DNA from 2 places in the Trichlorobacter sp. genome. Region 2 is predicted to be linked to the other one. Evidence: riboswitches for the same ligand, from Rfam matches in the RefSeq annotation. Region 2 holds a riboswitch; the other holds the start of a gene.

Region 1 (7,790 bases), on a different contig from region 2:
CCACTGATTACGCTGCAGGAGCTGCGGTGATCCGCAGCTCCTGCAGCACCAGTTGGTCGCCCCACCCTGTAACCGTGTGCTGCAACCGTTTCAGGCGTTCGTCCGACTGCAGCAACGGATCAACCGTGGTGCGGAACTGGTGTGCAACACCACTCGTTCGTACCAGTTCCGCGCTGCGTGCTGCTGCCCGGCCACTGCCCGTCACCCCGGTAAGTGCGTCGTAGCAATCAAAGGGGGCCTTCAGATCCATCCCCACCCAATCCAGCTGCGGCAGGCAGGCCGCCAGCCGGTCGGGAAACGGCCCGGCAGTATGCAGGCCGGTAAGAAACCCCAGTCGGCGCACCGCGTCCAGGGCCAGGGGCAATCCGGGCTGCAGGGTCGGCTCGCCACCACTGAAGACCACCGCATCCAGCAAGCCCCGCCGCTGTTCCAGCAGCTGCATGACCTCTTGCCACGCGATACCGGCCTGACGATCAACTGCCAGCAGATGCTGATTGTGGCAATAGCCGCAGCGCCAGGGGCAGCCCTGACAGAAGACCACCGCTGCCAGCTTGCCGGGGTAGTCGATGGTGGTGAAGGGGGTCAGTCCGCCGATGGCGAGCATGCCACTTCCTTGAAGAAGGTACGCTCGGCATACTCAGACTTTTTGCCGGTGTTGAAGGAGGCCACCGGCCGGTGGTAGCCCATCACGCGGGTCCAGACCTCGCAGGGTTGCCGTTGTTCTTGCGGTAGTGCTGTCTGCGGTTGTTGGTGCTCGTTGTTCATGCGTTACTCCTTTCATTGATGGCCTGTTGGCGAACAAACTCCTGATCGCAGAGCGGACAGAACGGGTGCTCACCGCTCAGATAGCCATGCTTGGGGCAGATCGAAAAGGTGGGGGTAATGGTGATGTAGGGCAGCCGGAACCGTTCCAACGAACGTCGCACCAGCTGCTTGCAGGCCTCGGTGCTGGAGACCTGCTCTCCCAGGTAAAGGTGCAGCACGGTGCCACCGGTGTACTTGCGCTGCAGCTCCTCCTGCCGCTGTAGGGCCTCGAACGGGTCGTCGGTGAAGCCCACCGGCAGCTGGCTTGAATTGGTGTAATAGGGCGCCTCCGCACTGCCGGCCTGAATGATGGCGGGGAAACGCTTTTTGTCCTCCCTGGCAAAGCGGTAGGTAGTGCCCTCAGCCGGCGTGGCTTCCAGATTGTAGAGGTGGCCGGTCTGTTCCTGAAACGCCACCATCCGCTGCCGCAGGTGATCCAGCAACCGCACCGCCAGACCGTGGCCCGTCGGGGTGGTAATGTCTTCCTGGTCAGCCGTAAAATTGCGGATCAGCTCGTTGATGCCGTTGACCCCGATGGTGGAAAAGTGGTTACGCAGGGTGCCCAGATAGCGTTTGGTGTAGGGAAACAGACCGTTATCCATATGGCGCTGGATCACCTTGCGCTTGATCTCCAGACTGGTGCGGCTGATCTCCAGCAGCTGATCCAGCCGTTTGAACAGCCCGACCTCGTCACCCTGGTGTTGGTGGCCCAGGCGGGCGCAGTTGATGGTGACCACCCCCAGTGAACCGGTCTGCTCGGCCGAACCGAACAGACCGTTGCCCCGTTTGAGCAGTTCCCGCAGATCAAGCTGCAGGCGGCAGCACATGGAACGCACCATGTTGGGGGTCAGCTCCGAGTTGATAAAGTTCTGGAAGTACGGCAGGCCGTAGCGGGCGGTCATGGCGAACAGCAGCTCGGCATTCTCACTCTCCCAGGGAAAATCAGGGGTGATGTTGTAGGTGGGGATCGGGAAGGTAAACACCCTGCCCTTGGCATCGCCAGTGGTCATCACCTCGATGTAGGCCCGGTTGATCAGATCCATCTCGGCCTGCAGCTCGCCGTAACAAAACGGCATCTCCTGCCCGCCGATCACCGGCACCTGATTTTTCAGGTCGTCGGGGCAGGTCCAGTCAAAGGTCAGGTTGGTGAAGGGGGTCTGGGTGCCCCAGCGGGACGGCACGTTCAGGTTATAGATCAGCTCCTGGATAGACTGACGCACCTCCCGGTAGCTCAGCTTGTCCTTGCGGACATAGGGCGCTAGGTAGGTGTCAAAGGAGCTGAAGGCCTGGGCCCCGGCCCATTCGTTCTGCAGGGTACCCAAAAAGTTGACGATCTGCCCCACGGCGCTGGAGAGGTGTTTTGGGGGACCGGCCTCCACCTTGCCCGGCACGCCGTTCAACCCTTCGGCCAACAGCATCCGCAGCGACCAGCCGGCGCAGTAGCCGGCCAGCATATCCAGATCGTGGATATGGATGCTGCCGTCGCGGTGGGCCTCCCCCACCTCCGGCGGGTAGACCTGGGAGAGCCAGTAGTTGGCGATCACCTTGCCGGACAGGTTCAGGATCAGCCCCCCCAGGGAATAACCCTGGTTGGCATTGGCGCTGACCCGCCAGTCACTCTGCTCCAGATACTCGTTGACCGAGGCGGTCACATCCACCACGGTTTTACGATCCTGACGCAGACGGCTGCGCTGCTCGCGATAGACCGCATAGGCCCGCAGGGTGGCGAAGTGGTTAGCCGAGATCAGGGCCTGCTCCACCACATCCTGAATCTGCTCAATGCTGGGTGGTTCATGGGGGAAGCGGTGCCGCAACACCTTCAGCACCTGGCCGGTGATCAGCTGTGCCTCATCCTCACCGAACTCGTTGGTGGCCCGACCTGCACGTATAATGGCCGACTGGATACGGGCCGCCTCAAAGGGGACGCGGCTGCCGTCACGTTTCATGACACTGACGGGTGCTGCTGATACGATCTGTTGCATGGTCTGACTCCTTTGGTCTGGAGTCCGGGGATAGGTCGCGGGGCAAAAACTGAAAACGTCCGCAGCTGCTTGAAACAGCATGCGGACGTTCCGAATTTAACGTCGCCTGATTCCGTTGTTCACCTACTCCCAGTCCCCGGAGAGTAATCTTGTGCACTGGATCAAGGCAGGTCTTCTGACTTGCGAGTCATCCTCCGGGCGCCTTCCCAGCCTAACCAGCCAGTGGTCTGTTGCCCGTTGTCGTCGCTTACAGCGGCGGGTCCGTGGGGGAATGGCTCCTGTGGAGCGTCACCCCTCTTCCCTATCAAGCCCTTACGGGCACCGTTGATCGTGTATGCTGCTCCCGCCAACCAGCAGCGGAATATGTTGTGGCAACACCTCTACCACACCACAAGATATAGAGTCAAGCAGTCACACAACTATTTCATCAGCAGCAGACTGAGGGCCATCACCAGCATGCCGGCCACCAGCCCCAGCAGGCTGTCGTGGCCCTTGCCGTAGGCCCGGCTGGTGGGCAGCAGCTCATCCAGACTGATGTAGACCATGATGCCGGCCACACCGCCGAACAGCACCCCCATCACCTGGGGCGGGATCATGCCGGCCTCGCAGCCAAACACCAACCGCAAAAACAGGTAGGCCACCACGGCCCCCACCGGTTCGGCCAGGCCGCTCAAGACCGAGTAGGCAAAGGCCTTGCTGCGGTTGCCGGTGGCGTAAAAGATCGGCACCGAGACGCTGATGCCTTCAGGGATATTGTGCAAGGCCACCGCAATGGCGATGGCGACACCCAGTTTGGGGTCTTCAAGAGCCGCCAGAAAGGTGGCCAGACCTTCGGGAAAGTTGTGGATACCGATGGCCAGGGCGGTGAACAGCCCCATTCGCATCAGTTTGCGATGCCTGTCGCTGTGTTGATGTTCTCCCACAGCGGCTGGGCTCACGACGGAGAAATCAGGTAGCGGCGCAGCCGGGTTGTGCAGCGGTGCAGATTCGGCCTCGGAGTGTACCTCGTGGGGGTTTTCAGCCGCCGGCACCAGGTTGTCGATCAGACCGATCAGCAGCATGCCGCCAAAGAAGGAGCCCACATTAACCCAGTGCCCCCACGGTTCGCCGTAGCTCTCCACCAGGGCGACCGCCCCCTTGTGAAAGATCTCCACAAAGGAGACGTATAGCATCACCCCGGCCGAAAAACCGGTGGCGATAGACAGAAAGCGGTAATCAGTCCGCTTGGCCAGAAAGGCGATGGCGCTACCGATGCCGGTGGCCATGCCGGCAAACAGCGTCAACCCTAGTGCTATCCATACCTGATCCATACTTGGCCTGTCCCTCGCTCGGTACTGATTCGTTGGCAAGCTTACCATAGGACGACGCATCCGCCAGCCCATAAAAACGGCAGAGGGTAGGCCCCTCTGCCGGATGATGGTAGTGCTATGGTGCTGCTGCCTGCGTTACCGCTTACCCTCCAGCTCATCGATCCAGAGCGGATGGCGGTGTTCGGCGTAGTCCCGCGTCACCTTGCCGGTCAGCATCCCCCGCAGCATCGGCCGGTTGGGCTTGATCAGCAAGGCGCCGATGTGCCCCACAAAGGCCAGGAAGAACAGGATAAAGCCCACATTATGCACCCAGGTGGCCCACAACAGCAGAGTGCGATCCATGTCCGGGGCATAGACGTTCTTCCAGGTCTTGATCAGGCCCGACACCACCAGCATCAACACCGGGATCGCTATCGCCACATAGGCCAGGCGCTGCTCCGGCAGGTATTTGCCAAAGGGCGGTTCTGGCTGGTTGGTCACAAAGCTTTTCAGTACCTTGATCGACTCCGCCACATCACCCTGCCTGGGCACCATGGCCCGCTCTTTCAGCAGCAGGTGGTAGACCAGGTGAAACAGCACCAGTCCCACAAAGACCAGCGAGGCGATGTAGTGCAGCTTGAGGGTGAAGAAAAACTCTCCCGACCACCAGAAACCGGGGATGGCAGTGATCTTGTAACGGGCAGCCGAAGGCAGCTGAAAGATGCCGCTCAACAGCAACACGATGCCGGAGATGGCAATGCCCCAGTGTTCCAGCATCACAATCAGTTCATGACGTTTCACCAGACTGTTCCCGGCCATCAGCGGCTCTCCTTTCCGGCGTTTTCAGCCTTACGCTGTGATAATCTACTGAAAGCGCCCACCAGGCCAGCCACCAGCCCGATGGCCGGCGCTGCCAGCACCGCCTTGGCCATGCCGTCGCTTTCGGCCATCTTGCGCGTTACCCCCGGCTTCAGTTGCGGCTGTCCCTGTTTGGGGTCGGCCGAGGCAGGGCTCAGCTGACGATCAAGCTCCTCAAACGGCACCGGCGAGACATACAAGGTGGCAGTGCCGCCGTTTTCCTGTTTGCCGAAGATATGCCCCCCGATGGCCGCAGCCCGTTTTTCCGCCTCGGCGTAGATCTGATCACGGGGCCCGATCAGCATCGCCTGCTTGGGGCAGGCCTCCATACAGGCCGGTGCCTTGCCGTCTTTCAGGCGATCAATGCACAGGTCACACTTGTACATCACCCCGTTGCCCATGAACTCCTTGGCAACCTTCAGGTAGAGCCCCACCCCGGACTGGCGTTGCGGTATCTTCCAGGGACAGACCGTCTTGCACTTGGCCCCGCCGAAGCAGAGCTCTTGGTCAATCACCACGGCGCTATTTTTATCTTTGGTGTTGGCCGAAAAGGGACAGATGGTGGCGCAGGCCGGGTTGTCGCAATGCATGCAGCGCCGAGGGATCGAGATGGTCTGTGCCTTGCCGTTGACGGTTACCTGGGCCTTTTGCACAAAGATACGGTTGTAAGGAGTCAGCCGGTCGGCAACCTCCTGCTTCTTGGACCAATCCTCGATGATATTGGTGGGAAACGGCGACGGGATCGGATCAACCGGCATAGGCACGGTGGGATTTTTCTCCTGCTTACAACTGGTGACGCAGGCCGGTTGCGGACGTCCCGCACAACCGTCACAGCGTGACAGATCGATCAGGGTTGCCAGCCTGCCCTCAACCGGCGCAGCCAGCAGTTGCTTGGGCAATGCCGCCAGACCGCTGGCGCCTGCCAGCAAAGCGGCCGAGACCTTGAACAGGCCCCGCCGGGATATGCCGTTGTGGGTCGTGGTATGCATGGACGTTTGCGCTCCTCAGTGACAAAATTAAACAGAATATATGAATATTTGAATATTTTGTCAAGGAGCGTGAAACGACGGCAGGATTATGATTCGAACAGCTGGGCCGCAAAGACCAGCTGGTCTGACTTACCCAGTACCAGCACGATGTCATCCGGCTCGAATTTCCAGATCGGGTCCGGGTTGGAAGTGACCTGCTCGCCCCGCTTGATCACCAGGGCCGTGGCGCCGCAGCGGTCCCGCAGCAGGCCGTCCTTGAGCAGCGTGCCATCAAGCGGTGAGCCACTACGTACCCGAAAGGTGCCCAGCTCGACCCCCGAAAGGTAACCGGTGACGCCGGTGGCATGGCTGTGACGGCGGCTCATGGTGCGGAACATCTGGTAGGAGTCGCGGCGGATCTCGGCAACGCAGTGATCGATCTGGTCATGGGGCACCAGATAGGCTCGCAGCACCCGCGAGAAGATCTCCACCGAGGTTTCGAACTCCTCAGGCACCACGTCGTTGACCCCCAACTGGTAGAGCGGCTCCATCTCGGCGATGTAGCGGGTACGAACGATGATATGCAGCCCCGGCTTCATCATGCGGGCCTGGGCCGCCACCCGCCGTGTGGCGGTGGCGTCGGAGATGGCGATCACCATCAGCCGGGCCTTCTCGACCAGGGCGTGGGACAGGATTTCGGCCTTGGAGGCATCACCGAAGATGATGCGGGTGCCCTTCTTGCGCTCGGCCTTGACGGTATGGTGGTTGGTCTCAATGGCGATGTAGCGGATACCGTTGCCGTTCAGCACCCGGGCCAGGTTTTTGCCATTGACGCCAAAGCCGACAATGATCACGTGGTCTTCCATCGGGAAACGGTCATGGCTGACCCCGGTTACCCGACTGCCGCTCTTCAACACGGCCGGCAGCCAGGATGACACCAGATTGGCAATCGGCTCGGCGTATTTAATTCCGTAGGGGGTCAGCGCCATGGTGGCCACTGAGGCCGCCAGGAAGATCTGGTACTGCTCGGGGCTGAGCAGGTTGTACTGCTGGCCGGCGCGAGAGAGCACAAAGGAGAACTCACCGATCTGGGCCAGCATCAGGCCGCTCATCAGGGCCGGACGGGGGGGGAACTGCAGGATCAGGGCCGCCCCGGTGGCCACCAGCCACTTGATCAGCACGATACCGGCCACAATCAGCAGCACGGCCAGCGGATGCTTGACCAGCGTCATAGGGTCCAGCAGCATGCCAACCGAGATAAAGAACAGACTCATAAAGGCATCGCGGAAAGGGATGATATCGCCCATCACCTGATGGCTGTACTCCGACTCGGAGATGGCCAGACCGGCGATGAAGGCACCCAGCGCCAGCGAAAGGCCGGCCTGGGCGGTGAGCCAGGCAGTGCCGAAACCGACGAAGATAATGGTCAGGATGAACAGTTCGCGACTGCGCGCCTTAACCACCTGGTTGAAGATCCAGGGCACCGCGAAGCGGGCCCCGAAGTGGGAGGCCACCACCACCACCAGTGCCTTGAGGGAGACGATCGCAATCCCGGTCAGGCCGTTGCCGGCCCCGCCCAGAAAGGGGGTAAACAGCATCAACGGCACGATGCACAGATCCTGAAAGATCAGGATGCCAAGACAGATCTTGCCGTGGGGCGAATCCATCTCACCGGCATCCATCAACAGCTTCATCAGGATGGCGGTACTGGAGAGCGAAACCAGAAAGCCGTAGAAGGCGGCCTGCTTCCAGGGCACGCCAAAGCCCAGTCCCACCAGCGCCACCAGCACGATGGTTACTGCCACCTGCACCCCGCCGCCCCACAGCACTAAGTGTTTGATCCGCATCAACTCCTTGAGCGAATATTCAATACCGATGGTGAACAAGAG
Region 2 (7,790 bases):
AACGGGATCGTCCTGATGTCGATGCCGTCCAGCTGGATGCTGCCGCTGTCGATCTCGTACTGTCGCCCCAAAAGGCGCACCAGCGTAGTCTTGCCGCCACCGCTCCCCCCCACCAGGGCCACCCGCTCTCCCCGCTGCACGGACAGGTTGATAGCCGTGAGTGATGGTTCTCCTTGACGGTAGGCGAAGGAAACATCACGAAACGCCACCATGGCCGGCAGCGTCAAAGACCGATCGGCCTGCCGGGCCGGGACCTCTCCCACCGGACACTCTTCCGGCTCATCCAGCACCGCAAATATCCGCTCAAGGGCTGCCATGGCCCCCTGCATCACGCCATACTTGGCCGACAGATCTCGAATCGGACCGAAGAATTTCTCGATGTATTGGATAAAGGCCACCAGGGTACCGAAGGTCAGCGCCCCCTGCACAATCTGCCCACCGCCATACCAGACGATCAGGGCGATGGCCAGAGCGGAAAACATCTCAACGATGGCGTACAACGACGCATCCCAGCTGATCACCGGCAGGTTGGCATCACGGTGGGCCGCATTCAACTCGGAAAAACGGCTCGCCTCGTCCTGTTCGCGACCATAGGACTGTACCACCGCCATGCCGCCGATCACCTCGGCCAGGTGTCCGTTCATCCTGCCCAGACGTGCCCGCACCTCGCGAAAGGCCTGGCGCATATTGCGTCGGAACAACCAGGCCACGAAGATCAACGGCGGCAACACCGTGAAGGTCACCAGCGACAGCTGTGGCGCCATCCAGAGCATAGCCGCAATGATGCCGGCCAAAAGCAGCAGATCACCAACGATGGTGATGATGCCGGCGGCAAACATCTCCCCCAACGCCTCCACGTCGCTGGTCAGGCGGGTCACCGTGGCCCCGGTGGCGGTGCGGTCGAACCAGCGGGTCGGCAGCCGCAGCACATGGCTGAACAACGCCGTGCGCAGATCGTGCATCACCCGCTGTCCGATCGATTGCAGACCGTAGACCTCAAGCCAGACCAACAGCGCCTCCAGCGCCAGCACGGCCACAAAGAGGGCCGCCGGGCCAGGCAGCAGATCGAGCCGCCCCGGAACGATCACCCGGTCAATGGCATGCTTCAGGATCAGCGGCTGTGCCAGACGACACAACGCCAACAGCGGCAGCAGCAGCAGTATTCCCGCCACGCTCAGCCGATAGGGCATGACATAACGCATGAACCGGGCCAACAGACGGCTGTCGTAGGCCTTGCCGGCTATGGCATCTTCGTGCAGACCACCGTGGTGCATTGCAACACACTCCTCGCAGTGGAGCTTGTCAAAGCACCAGCCGCTTGTCAACCAGAAGCACGCAGCAATGAATCTGCTTTGCGATCAGTGACCTTTTTCAGGTATAGTGCCGGCATGCAGATCCGGCTCAATGAACAGGTAATCACCATCGACGGCGGGCTGACCGTCGGCCAGCTGGCGCAGCAACACCGGCCAGGGGCCGATGTACTGATCCTGAACGGCTTCCCCGCCTCAGCGGAGACCATGCTGTCGCCGGACGACGAGCTGTTTCTGATCAAGCGGGGCGAGATGCCACCAGCGGATGAATTGGAGTATCTGATGGCGGCCCGCCACACCCCTGGTATCCATGCCCGCCTGAAGGCGGCCTGCGTCGGCATTGCCGGGGTGGGCGGCCTGGGTTCCGCCGTGGCCGTAGCCCTGGCGCGGATCGGCGTCGGGCACCTGGTACTGGCTGATTTCGACCTGGTGGAGCCCTCCAACCTGAACCGCCAGCAGTACTTTGTGGATCAGCTGGGGATGCCCAAGGTGGAGGCCCTGGTCGAGACGCTGCGTCGCATCAATCCCTACCTGCAGCTGACCAGCCACTGCGTCGTACTCGATCCGGGCAACCTGCCCCTTATTTTCTCCCCCTGCAGTGTGCTGATCGAGGCCTTTGACCGGGCCGAGATGAAGGCCATGCTGGTGGACACGGCGATGGAAAGACTGCCGGGTGTTACCGTCATCGCCGCCTCAGGGGTGGCCGGCTACGGCAGCAACAACAGCATCCAGACCCGCCGCCTGAACCGGCGGCTCTACCTGGTGGGGGATGGCAGCTCCGAGGCAGCGCCGGGCAACGGGCTGATGGCGCCGCGGGTCGGCATCGCCGCCTGCCAGCAGGCCAACCAGGCGGTGCGCCTGATCCTGGGGGAAGAACTATGAGCCGGATTGCGGTCGCCATGAGCGGCGGGGTTGATTCATCGGTCACCGCCGCCCTGCTGAAACAGCAGGGGCATGAACTGATCGGCATCACCATGCACCTGTTTGAGCCCCAAAGCTGCGGGGCTGACTCAGCGGTTGACGATGCGGCGCGGGTGGCGCAACAGTTGGGTATCGAACACCATGTTGCCGACTTCGAACTGCCGTTCAAAGAGCAGGTGATTGACGACTTTATCAGCCAGTACCGTCAGGGACAGACTCCCAACCCGTGCGTCTGCTGCAACCGCTCGATCAAGTTCGGTCTGCTGCTGGACAGGGCCCGCGCGCTGGGGGCCGACCTGCTGGCCACCGGGCACTATGCGCAAAAAACCGTTGACCCGGATGGCACCTACCACCTGCGGGTTGCCGCCAACCGGGCCAAGGACCAGTCCTACTTCCTCTACACCCTTACCCAGCAGCAGCTGGCCCGGGTGCTCTTTCCGCTGGGCGCTATCGAGAGCAAGGACGAGGTGCGTCGGCTGGCTGAGCAATTCGGCCTGGACGTGGCCCACAAAGGGGACAGCCAGGAGGTCTGCTTCATCCCCGGTGATGACTACGTTGCATTTCTGGAAGGCCATGGAGTTAAGGCGCACCGCGGGGAGATCGTCCATGTTGACGGCACGGTGCTGGGCCGCCACCAGGGCACCCACCGCTACACCATCGGCCAGCGCAAGGGGCTGGGGATCGGCTGGAGCGAACCGTTGTATGTGATTGCCATCGATGCCGCCAGCAACCGGGTGGTGGTGGGTGAGCAGCCCCATGTCCTGACCGCCGGCCTGCTGGCGGAGGCGATGAGCTGGATCATCCCGCCGCAAGCGACGACCTTCGCAACCAGCTGCAAGATACGCTACCGTCACCAGCCGGTGCCCTGCCAGGTTACGCTTGAGGCCGACGGTCGCTGCAAGGTGCTGTTCGATCACCAGCAGAAGTCGGTCACGCCGGGGCAGTTTGTGGTTTTCTACCAGGACGACCAGGTGCTGGGCGGCGGGCGGATCGTTGCGCCCGTGGTTGCTAGCCACCCGTAATCCCGTTTGACATTGCGGTCTGCGTTCTGTTACAAAAATTGCTCGTGTGACTGGATCAGGGGAAGGGGGTGCGACTCCCCCGCTGTCCCGCAACTGTAACAGGGCCTGTCCCTGGAGCCAGAATACCTGCCAGCCACCTGCTTGAACTGCCTCCGGGGAGAGAGGCACCCAAGCCGGCTTACGCGCGACGCACCACCTGTCCCCCAACGGACAGGTTTTTTTGTTTCTGAAAGGCGGCCATGGCACCCACCACCCTGATTACCGGCGGCGTTCGCAGCGGCAAGAGCCGCTTTGCCGAGCAGCAGACCCTGCGCTATCAACCGCCGCTCTGCTACCTGGCCACCGCCCAGGCCCTCGACGACGAGATGGAGGAACGGATCGCCCAGCACCGGGCCCGGCGCGGTGCCGACTGGCAAACCGTGGAGGAGCCGCTGGCCTTGCCCCAGACCCTGGCCCGGCTGGACGGCACCTACGGCGCCATTCTGGTTGACTGTGTCACCCTCTGGCTGACCAACCTGCTGTTGGCCCGCGATCAGAACGACACCGAACGTAACGAACAGATTGTCGGTACTGTCCACCGTCTGGCCACCACCCTGCGCGCCATGCAAACACCGGTGATTCTGGTGACCAACGAGGTGGGCATGGGCATCGTACCGGAGCACCGGTTGGGCCGCCTGTTCCGCGACCTGGCCGGTCAGACCAACCAGATTCTGGCCGCCAGCTGCGACGAGGTCTACACCCTGATCTGCGGCCTGCCGCTCAAGCTCAAATAACCCAAGGAACCGAACTCCATGCAACGTCTCGAAACCGTTCTGAACCGGATCACCCCGCTCGATGCCGGCCTGCTGGCTGCCACCCAGGCGCGACTGGACTGCAAGACCAAGCCATTGGGCTCACTGGGCAGACTGGAAGAGTTTGCCTGCCGGCTGGTGGCCATCAGTGGCCAGCAGCAACCCGACCTGACAAAGAAGGTGATCTTCACCTTTGCCGCTGACCACGGCATCACCGAGGAGGGGGTCTCGCTCTACCCCAAAGCGGTGACCGCCCAGATGGTCTTTAATTTCCTGCAGGGCGGCGCCGGTGTAAACGTCTTGGCCCGCCATGCCGGGGCCGAGGTTCGGGTGGTGGATGTGGGGGTAGACCATGATTTCGGAGGCTGCCCCGGCCTGATTCACCGGAAGGTTGCCCGCGGTAGCGCCAACTTCGCCCAGGGACCGGCCATGAGCCGCGACCAGATGCTGGCGGCACTTATGGTGGGCATCGAGCTGGCCGATCAGTGCAAGGCAGAAGGGGTCGGCCTGGTGGGCACCGGCGAGATGGGGATCGGCAACACCAGCCCCTCCTCGGCCATCATCGCCGCCTTGAGTGGCCTTTCGGTGGAACAGGTTACCCACCGCGGCACCGGCATTGGCGACCAGGCGTTGGCCCTCAAGCTGGCCGCCATCACCAGGGGGCTGGCAATCAACAAGCCCGACCCCCGCGACCCGCTGGACGTGCTGCAGAAGGTAGGTGGCCTGGAGATCGCCGCCATTGCCGGGTTGGTGCTGGGCTGCGCCGCCAACAAGATCCCGGTCGTGATGGATGGCTTTATCTCCACTGCCGGCGCCCTGATCGCTGCGGAGCTGCATCCCAACCTGCGTGATCACCTGTTTGCCGCCCACGAATCAGTGGAGGTGGGGCACCGTTTCATGCTGGAACGGATCGGCGTGAAACCGATCCTTGATCTTGGGCTACGCCTGGGTGAAGGGACCGGCGGGGCGCTGGCCATGACCCTGATCGAGGCCGGCGTCAAGATCCTGGCTGAGATGGCCACCTTTGAACAGGCCGGCGTGGCCGGACACTGAAGGTCATCATGCGCCACCTCTTGATCGCCCTGCAGTTCCTGACCATCCTGCCGTTGCCATCGCCCAAGCGTTGCGAGGCAGGCGACCTAGGCCGTTCCACAGCCTGGTTTCCGCTGGCCGGATTTTTGATTGGCGGGCTACTCTGGCTGGCCGACCTGGCCCTGACCCCGCTCTTTCCGCGCCAGCTGACCGATGCCCTGCTGGTGACCTTGCTGGCCCTGATCACCGGCGGTCTGCACCTGGACGGCCTGGCCGATGTCTGCGACGGCCTGGCAGCCCGGGGCGACAAGCAGCGCTTCCTGGAGGTCATGAAGGATTCGCGGGTCGGCGCCATCGGCGTGACCGGGTTGGTGCTGGGATTGCTCGTCAAGTACGCAGCCCTGCTGGCGGTGCCGATGGACCTTAAACGGCCGGCCCTGCTGGCAGTGCCGGCACTGGCGCGCTTTGCCCAGCTGGTGGTGCTGGCCGGCAGCCGGTCGGCCCGTCCGGACGGCCTGGGAAATGCCTTTTTAGCTGGGCTGGGTCCCAACCAGCTGCTGCTGGCAACGGCCACCATCCTGCCACTGGCCTGGCTCAGCCTCCAGTTTACCGGACTGGTGGCCTGGCTGGTCGTAACGCTGTGGGCGCTGCTGACCCGCTGGTATTTCACCCGCCGTCTGGGGGGCATCAGCGGCGACATCGTTGGCTGCGCCTCTGAACTAGCCGAACTGCTTGCACTGCTTGCCGTTGTTGCCACAACGGCCATTCTAACCAGGATTTGAGCCACTTATGACCGCATTCACCCGCATCTATCTGATCCGCCACGGCCAAGTGGTTGGCCATGAACAACGCCGTTACAACGGCCACCATGATGTGGCCCTGACCGACCTGGGGGTCGAACAGTACCACCAACTGAAGGACCGCCTGTCCGATAAACGGATCTCGGCCTGTTACTCCAGCGACCTAACCCGTTGCCGGATCGGCGCCGACATCATCTGCCAGCAGTTTGGCATTCAGCCGGTGCATCGCAGCGAACTGCGCGAACTGAACATCGGCATCTGGGAGAGTCTGACTTGGCAGGAGATTCAGGGCCGCTGGCCAGAGGAATGGCAGGCCCGCCTCAACGATCTGGTCAACTATCGGGTGCCGCAAGGGGAAAACCTGCTGGATCTGCACAACCGGGCCATGCCGGTGGTACAGGAAGTGCTGGAACGGCACCAGGGCCAGGAGATACTGCTGGTGGGTCACGGCGGCCTGAACCGGATCATCCTGCTGAACGCCATCGGTGCGCCGTTGGCCAATATGTTCAACATTGAACAAAACTACGGCTGCCTGAATATCATCGATTACTATCCGGACGGACGGGCCACGGTGAAGCTGCTCAACGGCTAGCGCCGTGACGGCATGCTACACACCAAAACGGCCTGCGGAGATTTCCGCAGGCCGTTTATACTTCAAGCTATCTAGCAATCGAACTACTGGCCTTCAGCGGCCGTTTCAGGCGCACCGCCCTGCATAAACTCGGCCTGAGCCTTGAGCACGGCCTGCATCTGGCCCAGCTGCTCACCCAGCCAGGCGTGAATCATGGCTGCGGTCTGGAAGTTCATGGTGACCCCGGTCTCAATGAAACGGACCATGGTGCCGTTCAGGTTTTTGGGGTCGGCCTCGGTCATGGCGCCGATGCCACCTTCGGGGGTGATCTCGTGGGTTACTTCCTTGGGCAGGGCCGGACGCTCCTGATAAAAATGCATGACCAACTCACCACGGGGGGTGAAACCGCCCTGTACGCCGTTGGTGTAGGTCGGGTTGTAGGTGTAGTTAAAGATGTAGTTGAAGTTGATCTCCGGTTTGCGCTGATGACTCATTGATCTTGATTCCTCTCCGTTTTTTATCAAAAAGCCCTGTTGCTATAGCACATCCCCCACTCTGCTGGCAAGGTCTTGCTCGGCAAGCCCGATCCTTGACACCCTTTCCCCCCCCTGCTACAAACGGATGCAGCATTTTACACTCAAGCAGTCACCCCAAGGAGGTTCACACCATGCACCAACTCTGGACCAAGACACTTTGCCTGCTGATCACACTGACCATGTTCGCCACCTGCGCCTTTGCTGTTGAGCCGATGCTGCCGAACCCTAAAGATGCGGCAAAGGCGCGAATAGCTGAATCAAAATCCGCTGCCAAGGCTGAAGCAGCCAAGGCGACGGCAACCAAAGACGCTGTCAAGGCCAGCGCAAGCGACACCAAGGCAGCCGCAAAAGCCAAGACTGCAGATACCAAAGCAGCTGCCAAGACCAAGGCTGCCAGCCTGACCCAGGTCGACATCAACAACGCCAGCGAGGCCGAGCTGAAGGCGATACCCGGCATTGGCGAAGCCTACGCCGCCAAGATCGTTGCCGGCCGTCCTTATGCCAAGAAGGATCAGCTCAAATCGCGCAACATCCTGCCCGGTCCGGCCTACGATCAGGTGAAAGACCACCTCATCGCCAAGCAGCCTGCCCCGAAGAAAAAATAGACGCCGCGTCCGCTTTAAAAGCCACCATTTGACCTGTAAGGGCAGCCACTCGGCTGCCCTTTTTGTCTGCTTGACTTTACGCCAGCTGGCCCCTATTGTGTGTATTTCCTACGAACTATCAGGGAGTTGCAATGAAGCCGCTTTTTTTGAACCCCCCCACCTTTGAGGATTTTGATGGCGGCGCCGGCGCACGCTATCAGGC

Evidence for each region. A riboswitch is a leader RNA that binds a small molecule or an ion and turns the genes downstream of it on or off. The one in region 2 is predicted to bind cobalamin.
Region 1: another riboswitch for cobalamin. It lies ahead of RBQ93_RS09730 (ribonucleoside triphosphate reductase); the one in region 2 lies ahead of cobU (bifunctional adenosylcobinamide kinase/adenosylcobinamide-phosphate guanylyltransferase).

Annotation. Positions count from the first base shown of each region.
Region 1 is NZ_JAVEPN010000014.1:82,104-89,893, forward strand. Features, by position in the region: gene RBQ93_RS09715 (FeoB-associated Cys-rich membrane protein) at 1-7, shown strand, start outside; gene RBQ93_RS09720 (anaerobic ribonucleoside-triphosphate reductase activating protein) at 8-604, opposite strand; gene nrdD (anaerobic ribonucleoside-triphosphate reductase) at 583-765, opposite strand; gene RBQ93_RS09730 (ribonucleoside triphosphate reductase) at 762-2,786, opposite strand; cobalamin riboswitch at 2,934-3,127, opposite strand; gene zupT (zinc transporter ZupT) at 3,206-4,096, opposite strand; gene RBQ93_RS09740 (formate dehydrogenase subunit gamma) at 4,232-4,894, opposite strand; gene RBQ93_RS09745 (4Fe-4S dicluster domain-containing protein) at 4,894-5,922, opposite strand; partial or broken gene RBQ93_RS09750 (cation:proton antiporter) at 6,009-7,790, opposite strand, start outside.
Region 2 is NZ_JAVEPN010000001.1:237,788-245,577, reverse strand. Features, by position in the region: gene RBQ93_RS01210 (ABC transporter ATP-binding protein) at 1-1,274, opposite strand, end outside; gene thiF (sulfur carrier protein ThiS adenylyltransferase ThiF) at 1,389-2,192, shown strand; gene mnmA (tRNA 2-thiouridine(34) synthase MnmA) at 2,189-3,253, shown strand; cobalamin riboswitch at 3,279-3,402, shown strand; gene cobU (bifunctional adenosylcobinamide kinase/adenosylcobinamide-phosphate guanylyltransferase) at 3,493-4,026, shown strand; gene cobT (nicotinate-nucleotide--dimethylbenzimidazole phosphoribosyltransferase) at 4,045-5,097, shown strand; gene cobS (adenosylcobinamide-GDP ribazoletransferase) at 5,106-5,858, shown strand; gene cobC (alpha-ribazole phosphatase) at 5,866-6,468, shown strand; gene RBQ93_RS01175 (hypothetical protein) at 6,552-6,941, opposite strand; gene RBQ93_RS01170 (helix-hairpin-helix domain-containing protein) at 7,115-7,588, shown strand; gene hpnJ (hopanoid biosynthesis associated radical SAM protein HpnJ) at 7,720-7,790, shown strand, end outside.